Azotobacter salinestris: one gene and its partner. The protein of the gene in region 1 interacts with the protein of each later gene in a pairwise test. Links are inferred from orthologs where the notes say so. Each region holds a gene or a part of one and is shown in the gene's direction. Other genes may lie near its edges.

Region 1 (8,182 bases):
GTGGAGAACGGCAATGAGTGAGGCAAGCCCGCTGCGCTGTGGTTACGTGGCCATCGTTGGCCGCCCGAATGTGGGCAAATCCACACTGCTCAATCACATTCTCGGACAGAAACTGGCGATCACCTCGCGCAAGCCGCAGACTACCCGGCACAACATGCTGGGCATCAAGACCGAAGGCGATGTGCAGGCAATCTACGTCGATACCCCTGGCCTGCATAAGCAGAACGACAAGGCGCTCAACCGCTACATGAACAAGACCGCCTCGGCAGCGCTGAAAGATGTCGATGTGGTGATCTTCATGGTCGATCGCACCCGCTGGACCGAAGAGGACCAACTGGTGCTCGATCGTCTTCAGTATGTGCAGGGACCGTTGCTAATCGCGGTGAACAAGGCCGACCGTCTCGAGGACAAGGCCGAACTGCTGCCGCATCTGCAGTGGTTGGCGCAGCAACTGCCCAACGCCGAAATCGTGCCCATCTCCGCGCTGCATGGGCAAAACTTGGATACCTTGGAGCGGCTGGTTGCCGAGCGCCTGCCGGAGAGCGAGCATTTCTTCCCGGAGGACCAGATTACCGACCGCTCCAGCCGCTTCCTCGCCGCCGAACTGGTACGGGAAAAGATCATGCGCCAGTTGGGGGCCGAACTGCCCTATCAGGTCACCGTGGAAATCGAGGATTTCAAGCAGGAGGGGCGGACTCTCCACATCCACGCGCTGATCTTGGTCGAACGCGAGGGGCAGAAGAAAATCATCATCGGCGAGAAGGGCGAGCGGATCAAACGTATCGGTCAGGAAGCTCGCCAGGACATGGAGGTGCTTTTTAATTCCAAGGTCATGCTTAACCTATGGGTAAAGGTGAAGGGCGGCTGGTCCGACGACGAGCGGGCCCTTCATTCATTGGGTTATCGTGATAATTAGCATCCCATTCTCTCTGTTCACAAGGATTTTCTGAATCGTCAGGCAAGGCTTATGCGTTGTCGCCAGTTCGACTCAATCTTCTTCGTCCCCCCCCGGAGCCAGTCGCTGGCTCCACTGCATGCCCGGCAAATGACGGGCCTTCCTCCTGAATCCATGTGCCTTGTAGCTCCTCTCAAACGGGGCTACAGAGGCATGTCATGGCGCGCCTCTCCTGCAATCGAAACTGAGCCGGGCCGTACAGATCTCTTGTATATCCTCCGCCTTACTTCCTTGTGATTGAATTGTAATCTCACTGCTTTCAACAAAGATCAAATGTTAATATTTCGTGAAATATTATGGCTATTTGATGGCAATATAAATTGTATTCTTTGACTGATTCGATCCCTTAAGCGTTATTGTTTTGAATATTTGTCATAACGATATAGTTATCTGTGAAAAGCTGAGCTGCCGCCTCGCTTAAGCGAAGCGACGAACGGACTGGAAACCTTCGGCAAAGTTGGTCAAAATCGGTGGCGTTTTAAAGGCAAGTATAGTCTGGTTTTTGCAGTAGTCATATGAGTATGTGGGCAGAATTTCCAGTGTGATATCCAATGTGCGGAGATTCAAAGTTCGCCGCTATTATAATGAATGATCGGTGCTAGATTCCTGCCTATTTCTCAGACTTGGATAAGTGGCCGAGCATGCTTGGGATTTTCAGGCTGGTTGTTCTTGTTGAAGTGTACTTTGGGCGATATCCAACAATTTTGCCCTTTGCTGCCTTGTGCCCCGGGGTTTATGGGGCTGTTTTATAGTAATGCTGGTGTGGTTCTGGGGAGAGGCGCTCCGTATAGATGCGCTTATGTCCTGCCAGCATTCTCTTTGGGGGATTCCGCGTCTGAAATATAGCTGGCGCCGAATGCTGAGTTTTCTCGGGGGTAATGCAGTGGCTAATTCATTCTGTCGGGCTGCTCCGTAGTCTGATGCGTTTTTCAGAGCCGAACTGGATGGCGTGGTATGAGCCTGGTTCGGACTGTCCAGTATTGCCGCCTCTTTGGGTGGCTGCCTCGAGCCAGTCGGTTTAGTGGGGTCTGCAATTCATTTTTTACCCTTTCCAATTGAGGGTGGTGATCTGCTGTCCGGCTTGGCGTTTTTCAATCAACTCACAGGATGTGATCAAAGCAAATGAACAACTGAGAGGAAAAATGGCTTACAACTCGGATTATTTCGACCTTCGCAACTGGAAACTCACTTTGCCGGTTGACAGTAAGGGCGGCACCAGTGGTGTAGCCGTAGAAGTAAAAAATCTTGGGGGGTATGAAAACTCAAGCTATTTCTACGATGCAGCGGACAAGGCCATGGTTTTTTCTGCCATGGCAGATGGCGCAACAACCAGCGGCTCCAAGTATGCGCGCTCCGAACTGCGCGAAATGAACGGAAGCGATCGGGCCGCCTGGAAGCTCAGCGAGGGGGGGACCATGACGGCAACCCTCGAGGTAGACAAGGTTCCGCAAAAGTCCGATGGTAGCCCCGGTCGAGTGGTCATCGGCCAGATTCATGGTAAGGATGATGAGCTTGTTCGTCTTTATCATGAGAACGGGAAAGTCTATTTTGTAAATGACCGGGCCGGGTCCAAGAATGCCGAGACGACCTTTGCTCTCAAGGACTCCAATGGCAATGAACCCAACATCTCGCTGAACGAAAAGTTCTCTTACAAGATCGATGCCAAGGGTGATACGCTGACGGTCGAAGCCTACGCCGATGGCAATACATACACCTCAACCACCAAGATCAATTCTGTCTGGCAGTCGGATGAGCTCTACTTCAAGGCCGGGGCTTACTTGGGGGTCAATGAGGGCAATGGTTCGGGTAGTGCCCAAGTGTCCTTCTATGGCCTGGATTTCGGCCATAAAAGCGGTACCGGCCTTGCCGGTCTGCAGGGGCAGAGCAAAGGGAGCACGGCCACCGCTACCAACACTGTTACTGATGCCGAGAGCCAGACCAATAGCACTACCGCAGACAGCACCACTTCCTCTTCCACAGCTCCTGCAACCCTGAAAGGCGACAGCGGCGCAAATTCCCTTTCTGGAACCAAGGGGAATGATGTCATTCGTGCAAATGGCGGGGATGACAAGGTATATGGCCGTGACGGTGCTGACGAGCTGTACGGGAACACTGGCAACGATAAACTCTACGGGAATGCCGGCGACGATAAGCTCCATGGCAATGCAGGCAACGACGTGCTGCAGGGCGGCCCTGGCAAGGACTTGCTCGAAGGTGGGAGCGGCGCCGACAAGTTCGTGTTCGCCAGCCTTGAGGGCGCAGGGGACACCATTACCGACTTCCGTGGTGGAGATGTAATCAATATTTCCGCTCTGGTGGAAAATTTCTCCGCTGGCGGGAGCGACATGTCCCTGCAGGAGCTGACTGCCAATGGGTTTATCGGCTTCAAGGAAGTTGCCGACAACACTCACCAATTGCACGTCGATGTCGACGGAGCCCAAGGGGCTACCGCAGATGTCGCGCTCGTGACGGTTGTTGGTGTCGATGACAGTGTGACGGATGCCAACGCGCTCATTGTCTAACGGCTATTTTGCTGTTTGCTGAAAAAGACCTCGTTTCAGTGTCATGCTCCATTCGATTCGCTGATTCAGAGTGAAAGACAGACAGAACCCAGTGTAAAATGTCTTGTCCCCGTTTGAAAAAGCGCAGCTTCATGCTGGCCAAGGGGTTTTTCAGCAGACTGCCCTAGAGTCGGAAAAAGGCAGGAAACGGATCTTTCCTGCCTTCCCACACAATGCCCAACCAACCTGCCTTTATCCTGCATAGCCGTCCTTACAAGGAAAGCAGCGCGCTGGCAGATTTCCTCACCCCGCAAGGACGACTGCGTGCAGTGCTGCGCTCCGCGCGCGGCAAGTCTGGCAGTCTGGCTCGACCCTTCGTGCCGCTGGAGCTGGAGTTGCGCGGTCGAGGCGAACTGAAGAGCGTCGCCCGTCTGGAAAGCAATGGCATCCCCTGCTGGCTGACTGGCTCAAGCCTGTTCAGCGGGCTTTATCTGAACGAGCTGCTGATCCGTCTGCTGCCTCTGGAAGATCCACACCCATCCCTGTTCGATCATTACGCTCTCACGCTTGACGCATTGGCGGCTGGGCGTCCGCTGGAGCCTTTGCTGCGTGCCTTCGAATGGCGTCTGCTGGTGGAGCTGGGCTATGGTTTTTCCCTGGACCGCGATCTGCATGATCAGCCCGTGCACGTCCAGAGGCTCTACCGCTTGCTGCCCGATGTCGGGCTGGAGTTGGTTGACCAGTTGCAGCCAGGCCTGTTCCAGGGCGGCGAGCTGCTGGCCATGGCCGAAGCCGACTGGCAGTTTCCCGGTGCCCTGGCCGCGGCCAAGCGCCTGATGCGCCAGGCCCTGGCGCCTCATCTTGGTGGTCGGCCGCTGGTCAGCCGCGAACTCTTCATGAATCTCAAGGAGCCCCCCCGTGACTGAAGCCAATCGTATCCTGCTGGGCGTGAACATCGATCATGTGGCAACCCTGCGGCAGGCCCGCGGCACCCGCTATCCGGACCCGGTCAAGGCCGCGCTGGATGCCGAGGAGGCCGGCGCCGACGGCATCACCGTGCATCTGCGCGAGGACCGCCGGCACATCCAGGAGCGCGATGTGCGGGTGCTCAAGGAGGTGCTGCAGACACGGATGAACTTCGAGATGGGGGTCACCGAGGAGATGCTTGCCTTCGCCGAGCAGATCCGTCCGGCGCACGCCTGCTTCGTCCCGGAGACCCGTCAGGAGCTGACCACCGAGGGGGGGCTGGACATCGCCGGTCAGGAGGCGCGCATCCGCGCCGCAGTGGAGCGTCTGGCACGCATCGGCTGCGAAGTGTCGCTGTTCATCGACGCCGAGCCGCGGCAGATCGAGGCCGCCGCGCGTATCGGTGCGCCGGCCATCGAACTGCACACCGGTCGCTATGCCGATGCCCATACGCCGGCGGAGACGGCTCGCGAGCTGGCGCGCATCCGCGATGGCGTGGAGTACGGTCTGAGCCACGGGCTGATCGTCAACGCCGGTCACGGGCTGCACTACCACAACGTCGAGCCGGTGGCGGCGATTCCGGGGGTCCACGAGCTGAACATCGGCCATGCCATCATCGCGCAGGCCCTGTTCGTCGGTTTCAAAGAGGCGGTGCGGGAGATGAAGACCCTGATGCTGGGCGCCGCCATGCGCCGCTAACGGCGGAACAGGTTGATCAGCAGGCTCGCCACCAGGCTGATCAACAGCATGGAGGTGAAGGGGATGAAGAGTCTGCCGCGCTCCGTCTCGACCCGGATGTCGCCCGGCAGGCGACCGAACCAGCCGAACAGCCAGGGCGCATAGTGCAGCGCGATGCCGAGCAGCAACAGGGCCGCCCCGAGGATCATCAGCCAGCGGGCCATCCAGTCACCTTCTTCGTTCGGGCAAGGGGCGGGACGGGCTCAGGGCTTGCGGGCCAGCAGCACTGCACGGGTCGGTGCGGGCAGGCCCTCGACCGTCCTGCCGGGGTCGGTCGGATCGAGAAAGTCTGGCAGAGACTGGAAGGTCATCCATTCGGTGGCGCGCTGCTCCTCGACGGAGGTGACGGCGACATCCACGCAGCGCACCTCGACGAAGCCGGCACGGCGCAGCCACAGCTCCAGGGCCGCCACCGAAGGCAGGAACCAGACGTTGCGCATCTGGGCATAGCGATTTTCCGGCACCAGCACGGTCGTGGCGTCGCCGTCGACCACCAGGGTTTCCAGCAGCAGCTCGCCCCCTCGGCGAAGGCAGTCCTTGAGCGCCAGCAGATGGTCGATGGGCGAGCGGCGGTGATAAAGCACGCCCATGGAGAACACCGTGTCGAACCCCTCCAGCTTTTCCGGCAGGTCCTCGAGGGCGAGCGGCAGGTGCCAGGCGGGCAATTCCGGCAGATAACGCCGGAGCGCGAGGAACTGGCAGAAGAACAGCCAGTTGGGATCGACACCGATCACGCAGTCGGCATCGGCGCCGAGCATGCGCCACATGTAGTAGCCGTTGCCGCAGCCTACATCGAGGATGCGCCGGCCGCGCAGGTCCAGGTGCGGAGCGACCCGCTGCCACTTCCAGTCCGAGCGCCATTCGGTATCGACATGCACGCCGAACAGGTCGAAAGGCCCCTTGCGCCACGGCGACAAGCCGAGCAGGGCCTGGCGCAGGGCGGCGCGGGTGTAGTCATCGCAGGTGCCGGCAAGACCTACCCGCTCGCCCAGCTCGATGCGCTCGACAGTCAACGGGGGCAGTGCCTGCAGGGCTGCCTGCCAGCGTTGCAGGTCACCATGGCTGCGGGTCAGGCGCTCATCCAGCTGTGCCGGGAGGCTGTCGGCCCAAGCGGCCAGGGGGGTGCCGGCGAGGCGGCGGACGAGGGGATACAGGTCGATCATGGCAGGGCGATCAGCGAGGCGAAGTTGAGACACTGGAACCAGGGCACGACCTTGCGAAAGCCGGCGGCCTGCAGGCGTAGACGATGTTCCTCGAGGCTGTCCGGTTTCATCACGTTCTCGATGGCGCTGCGTTTCTGGGCGATCTCCAGTTCGCTGTAGCCGTTGGCCCGCTTGAAGGCGACGTGCAACTCGCCGAGCAGGGCGTGCTCCTCGGCATCGCCAAAGCGCAGCTTCTCCGAGAGGATCAGCGCTCCCCCAGGCAGCAGGGCCCGGTGGATGCGGCCGAGCAGGTCTAAGCGGCGTTCGGGCGGGATGAACTGCAGGGTGAAGTTCATCGCCACCAGGGAGGCCGGTGCGAGCTCCAGGGCGAGAATGTCGGCCTCGATGGTCTCCACCGGCAGCAGCTCCTGGAACATGGCGTCCTGGGCGTGCAGGTATTCGCGGCAGCGCTCGAGCATGGCCGGCGAATTGTCCACCGCGATCACCCGGCAACCTTCGCTTTTCACATGGCGGCGCAGTGCCTGGCTAACGGCACCGAGGGAACAGCCGAGATCGTAGAGGCGGGTGCCGGGCCGGGCGAACTGCGCAGCGAGCACGCCGATGTTCTCGACGATGGTCGGGTAGCCCGGCACCGAGCGCTTGATCATGTCCGGGAACACCCGGGCCACGTCTTCGTTGAAGGTGAAGTCCGGCACTTCGGCGAGGGGCTGGGCGAAGAGGCGGTCGGGGGAGTGTTTCACATGGCTTCCGCAGCTTGGGACAGGGCCGGCATTTTAGCCAAGAGCGCCCTGCCCATACAGCGGCAACGGGCGGTGTGCGCCAGGCGGTCATTCGACGGTGATGGCGCAGTCGAAGACCTTTTCCGGCTCCTTGCCGACCTCCCAGGGCCGCTGGTAGACCAGCAGCAGGTTGTCCTTGCCGGCCTGCACGGCCTGGAAGCGCCAAGTCGACTGCCCGGCGCTGCCGACCACTCCGGATTCTTCCGCTTCGCTGTAGACTTCCGGACCCAGGCTGCGCAGTACCCGTGCGGCGGATTCGCGGACTTGCCAGCGATAGCCGGTGGAAGGGTTGCTGGGCAGGCTCAGCACCAGGTGCTGGCGGCTTTCCAGTTGCAGCGGGCAGTCACTGTCCTCCTCGAGGGTGACGGTGGTGCTGCCGTTGTGCGTGCAGCCCGTCATCCAGATGAGGCCGAGAGGCAGCAGGTATGGCAGGGCAAGGCGCATGCAGGGTCTCCTGGCGAAGATGATGGGGGAGCATAGCTGGAAGCCTGGCTGTCTGCAGTGCTGCGATTGTGGCCTTCTGCCGTGTCGCTATGGCGCGGTTGGACAGGCGTGCCAGATGGGACCGAGAATGGCAGCGGCGCAGGCGCGCCGATGGATGAAGCGATGCAGCCAAGGGGGAGCTTTCGGATGACGGGTGAGTGGGCGGAGCGCAGGAGCAAGGGGTCTTCCATCGCGCGCGTCCTGGAAATCATCGAGGCCGTCGCGCAGGCGGAGCGCGCGCTGTCCCCGGCCGAGCTGGCTCTCATGCTGGACATCCCCAGACCCAGCATCCACCGCCTGCTGCAGCAATTGCAGGCCGAGAGTTACCTGCAGCTGAACCCGCGCGGATCGGTCGTTCCCGGCGACCGGCTGCAGCGGATCGCCATGGGCGTGCTGTATGCGGGCCGGCACAAGGCGCTGCGCCAATCGATCCTGCAGCGCTTGGCGCGGGAAACCGGCGAGACCTGCGGTATCGCCATACCCGATGGCATCGACATGGTTTATGTCGACCGGGTGCAGTGCAACTGGCCGCTGCAGATCCATCTGCCGATCGGTTCCCATGTCCCGGTGTGGTGCTCGGCCAGCGGCAAGCTGTAC
Region 2 (4,289 bases), 3.0 Mb from region 1 along the record:
GTCGATGCTGCCAGCCGCACCAAGGTGGAGGACACCCGCGAGCTGCTCGACAACGTGCAGTACGCGCCAAGCCGTGGACGCTTCAAGGTCTACCTGATCGACGAAGTGCACATGCTTTCCAGCCACTCGTTCAACGCGCTGCTGAAGACCCTCGAGGAGCCACCGCCTCACGTCAAGTTCCTGCTGGCGACCACCGATCCGCAGAAGCTGCCTGTCACCATCCTGTCTCGCTGTCTGCAGTTCGCTCTGAAGAGTATGCCGCCAGAGCGGGTGGTCGAGCACCTGACCCACGTGCTTGGCGCGGAAGGCATTCCCTTCGAGTCGGATGCCCTCTGGTTGCTCGGTCGTGCTGCCGACGGTTCGATGCGCGATGCCATGAGCCTGACCGATCAGGCCATCGCCTTCGGCGAGGGCAGGGTGCTCGCCGCCGATGTGCGAGCCATGCTCGGAACCCTCGATCACGGTCAGGTCTATGGTGTGCTGCAGGCGCTGCTGGAGGGCGATGCCCGGGCCATGCTCGAAGCGGTGCGCCAGTTGGCCGAGCAGGGGCCGGACTGGAGCGGTGTGCTGGCGGAGCTGCTCAACGTGCTGCATCGGGTGGCCATTGCCCAGGCGCTGCCGGAGGCGGTGGACAACGGCCAGGGCGACCGCGAGCGGGTGCTGGCCCTCGCCCAGGCGCTGCCGGCCGAAGATGTGCAATTCTATTACCAGATGGGCCTGATCGGCCGTCGCGATCTGCCGCTGGCGCCGGACCCGCGCGGTGGTTTCGAGATGGTGCTGCTGCGCATGCTGGCGTTCCGTCCGGCGGATGTCGGCGGAGCGCCCGGCAGGCCGCTAAAGGATCAGGGAATCCGCTCGGCCACGGCTGATTCCCCATCCGATCCTGTGGCAGAGACTGACTCTGCACAGTCGCCTGCCGTCTCCGCGGCTGTATCGGGCGAAAGTTCGGCCATGGCTGCTCCGGCGTTTGCCGAACCGATCGAGCCTGTATCGCCGCCAGAGCCAAGGTTGCCTGCCGGAGCTCCCGATCTGCCATGGGAGGAGCCTTCGCAGGCTGCCGGCGCTCTCGTCTCGAAGTCGGCTGCGATGCTGGTCGGTGGCATGGCCACTGCGCCTGTGGCGGAGAAAACGGAGAGGGCTCCCGAAAGTGCCGTATCGGATCAGCCGAGTCCGCCGGCTCGAGCCTCCTTGGCGTGCGAGAGGTCAACGGCTCCTGCCGCCGATCGCGCGCCGGAAAGGATGCCTGCGCCGGTCACGGGGGAAGAGCCTCCTCCGGCGGACGATGACTATTATGAAGTGGATGCCGAGGAGGTGGATGTCGAGGCCTACGCCTACCTCGATGCCTTTCCCGTCGAGGAGCCGCTTCCGGCGAAGCCGGAGCCCGAAGCCGAGCCCGCGGTAGCGCCGGCCACCGGCCTTGCGGCCGAATGGCTCGAACTTTTCCAGCGCCTGAGACTGGCCGGCATGACAGCCAACATCGCAGCCAACTGTACCCTGGTGAAGGCCGAAGGCGACCATTGGGTGCTGCATCTGGATCCGGCGCAGGCCGCACTGTTCAACAGTACCCAGCAGCGGCGCCTGAACGAGGCTTTGAACCAGCATCATGGGCGTACGCTCAAGCTGGACATCGAATTGCGCAAGCCGGAGCAGGAAACTCCAGCCCAGGCGGCGGCACGGCGAAGGGCCGAGCGCCAGCGCCAGGCCGAGGCGTCCATTCAGGACGATCCCCTGATCCGGCAGTTGATTCAACAGTTCGCCGCGGTGATCCGCGACGGCACCATCGAACCCCTGAATACCTGAGGTGATTCCCATGATGAAAGGTGGCATGGCCGGCCTGATGAAGCAGGCCCAGCTGATGCAGGAAAAGATGCAGAAGATGCAGGAAGAGCTGGCCAACGCCGAGGTGACCGGTCAGTCCGGGGCCGGCCTGGTGAGCGTGGTGATGACGGGGCGTCACGATGTCCGGCGCGTAACCCTGGACGATAGCCTGATGCAGGAGGACAAGGAGGTTCTCGAGGACCTGATCGCCGCTGCCGTCAACGATGCGGTACGCAAGATCGAGCAGAACAATCAGGAAAAGATGGCCGGGATGACCGCCGGCATGGGCTTGCCGCCCGGCTTCAAGATGCCGCTCTAAGCATTTCCCGGGTTTTTCCCGCGCCGGCCCCTCCCGCTTGCGGGGGAGGGTGCCGACTGGTCGCCGTTCTTGCGTGCGATCTATCCTGCTGTCCTGCCCTCCGGTCCGTTCGCCCATGAGCTTCAGTCCGCTGATCCGACAACTCATCGACGCCCTGCGCATCCTTCCCGGTGTGGGGCAGAAAACCGCCCAGCGCATGGCCCTGCATCTGCTCGAGCGCGATCGCAGTGGCGGCGTGCGTCTGGCCCAGACGCTCACCCAGGCGCTCGAGCGTGTCGGTCACTGCCGACAGTGCCGTACCCTGAGCGAGGACGAACTCTGCCCGCAATGCGCCGATCCGCATCGCGACGATTCCCTGCTCTGTGTGGTGCAGGGACCGATGGACGTGTTCGCCATCGAGCAGACCGGTTATCGGGGCCGCTACTTCGTGCTCAAGGGGCATCTGTCTCCCCTGGATGGTCTCGGTCCGGAAGCCATCGGTATTCCCGAGCTGTTGATGCGGATCGAGCTGGGAGTCTTCGCAGAGGTGATCATCGCCACCAACCCGACGGTGGAGGGCGAGGCCACGGCCCATTATATCGCCCAGATGCTGGCGTCCGGAGGTGTCATGGTTTCCCGCATCGCCCATGGCGTGCCGCTGGGCGGCGAGCTGGAACTGGTGGATGGCGGCACTCTGAGTCACGCTCTGGCCGGACGCAAGCCGATCAGCCTGTGAGCCTGGTTGTGCGCCGAGTGATTCGATGGCAGGAGAGGACGGGGGAAGGGGAAAAGCGAAAGGCCCCTCGCGGGGCCTTCCTGGCAGGGCATCAACCCATCTGCACCTGGTACAGAATCGCGTAACCCAACCCCATCAGCACCCAGCCACCCACGGGGTGGAACAGGATGCGCCAGACCAGGCCGCGCGGATCGAAGCCGACACCGTGAATGAAGCCGCTGGAGATCCCCAGCATTACCAGCATCAGCATGCTGTGGCTGTACCCGGCCTCGGGATCGACGATCAGCGATGGATGAATCAGAAATATCAGCGTGATCGGCGTGGCCAGAAGCAGCGACAGGATGCGGAGCGGGCGTCGCTGCAGGAGCTGCTTTTCACTCGTCACCCGCCGGACCCTCATCCATTTTCATGGTGGTTTCCAGCCACAGGGCGTTGATGACTCCGAAGCCACAGGCCAGCAGGATGCCGAGAATCCAACTGAAGTACCACATGTTGCCTCCTAGGCCCGCCATGGGGCGGGCGAACTCGATGGGGATGGCGCGGACAGGGTCCGCGCCGGTTTCAATCAGTACAGGCCGTGAGGGTTGGCCTCGATGGTCTGGTCGTTCAGCTTGCCCCACATGCGCCAGTAGCACCACAGGGTGTAGCCCAGGATGATCGGCACGAAGATGATCGCGGCGATCAGCATGATCCCCAGAGTCTTGTGGCTGGACACGGCATCCCACACGGTCAGGCTGGAGACCGGGTCGATGGCCGACGGCATCACGAACGGGAACAGGGCGAAGCCTGCGGTGAGGATGGCGCCGACGATCGCCAGGCTGGTGCCCAGGAAGGCCATGCCATTGCGCTTGGTCTGCGCGCCCATCAGGGCCAGCGCGCCGCCAACCAGGCCCAGCAGCGGAGCGAACTGGGTGAGGGGGTAGCGTACATAGTTGGCCTGCCAGCCGCTGTTATCCAGGGTGACCTGCTTGGTCAGCGGATTCAGAGCCGCGTTGGGATCGAAGTTGTCGACCAGATTCATGCCGTCGATGCCCAGCAGCAGCCAGATGCCGCAGATGAAGAAGCCGCCCAGGAACACCAGCGCGCACAGGCGGGTAGCCTTGCAGGAGCGCTCGTACAGTTCGCCTTCGGTGCGCAGCATCAGCCAGGAACCGCCGTGGGCGCTGAGCATGCTCAGGCTCACGATGCCGGCCAGCAGGGCGAAGGGGTGCAGCAGGGAGAAGAAGGAGCCTTCGAAGTGGGAGCGCATCGTCTCGTCGAAGCGGAACGGCAGGCCCAGGAACAGGTTGCCGAACGCTACCCCGAACAGCAGGGCGGGCAGTGCGCCACCGGCGAACAGAGCCCAGTCCCAGATGTCGCGCCACTTCTTGTTTTCCAGCTTGCTGCGGTAGTCGAAGCCTACCGGGCGGCAGAACAGACCGAAGAGCACCAGCAGCA

What was found.
Region 2: the proteins of recO (region 1) and recR interact in binary tests that used the Escherichia coli proteins (3 or more experiments, as listed by UniProt). The link is inferred for Azotobacter salinestris from one-to-one orthologs.

Annotation. Positions count from the first base shown.
Region 1 is NZ_CP045302.1:1,452,739-1,460,920, reverse strand. What follows is about bases 2,596-5,535. They hold recO (DNA repair protein RecO), read left to right. Parts: upstream 2,596-3,689; coding sequence 3,690-4,382; downstream 4,383-5,535. Other genes in these bases: cmoB (tRNA 5-methoxyuridine(34)/uridine 5-oxyacetic acid(34) synthase CmoB), read right to left, coding at 5,364-5,535; GCU53_RS06825 (DUF2905 domain-containing protein), read right to left, coding at 5,118-5,324; pdxJ (pyridoxine 5'-phosphate synthase), read left to right, coding at 4,375-5,121; GCU53_RS06840 (polysaccharide lyase family 7 protein), read left to right, coding at 2,596-3,477. Also shown: rnc (ribonuclease III), read left to right, coding at 1-21; GTPase Era, read left to right, coding at 14-916; more of GCU53_RS06840, read left to right, coding at 2,098-2,595; more of cmoB, read right to left, coding at 5,536-6,323; carboxy-S-adenosyl-L-methionine synthase CmoA, read right to left, coding at 6,320-7,063; GCU53_RS06810 (protease inhibitor I42 family protein), read right to left, coding at 7,151-7,546; GCU53_RS06805 (IclR family transcriptional regulator), read left to right, coding at 7,733-8,182. UniProt on the Escherichia coli protein: Involved in DNA repair and RecF pathway recombination.
Region 2 is NZ_CP045302.1:4,494,679-4,498,967, forward strand. Bases 1,292-4,052 are described here. They hold recR (recombination mediator RecR), read left to right. Parts: upstream 1,292-2,252; coding sequence 2,253-2,852; downstream 2,853-4,052. Other genes in these bases: dnaX (DNA polymerase III subunit gamma/tau), read left to right, coding at 1,292-1,800; GCU53_RS21175 (YbaB/EbfC family nucleoid-associated protein), read left to right, coding at 1,811-2,137; GCU53_RS21185 (cyd operon YbgE family protein), read right to left, coding at 2,944-3,252; cydX (cytochrome bd-I oxidase subunit CydX), read right to left, coding at 3,227-3,343; cydB (cytochrome d ubiquinol oxidase subunit II), read right to left, coding at 3,418-4,052. In the rest of the region: more of dnaX, read left to right, coding at 1-1,291; more of cydB, read right to left, coding at 4,053-4,289. UniProt on the Escherichia coli protein: May play a role in DNA repair. It seems to be involved in an RecBC-independent recombinational process of DNA repair. It may act with RecF and RecO.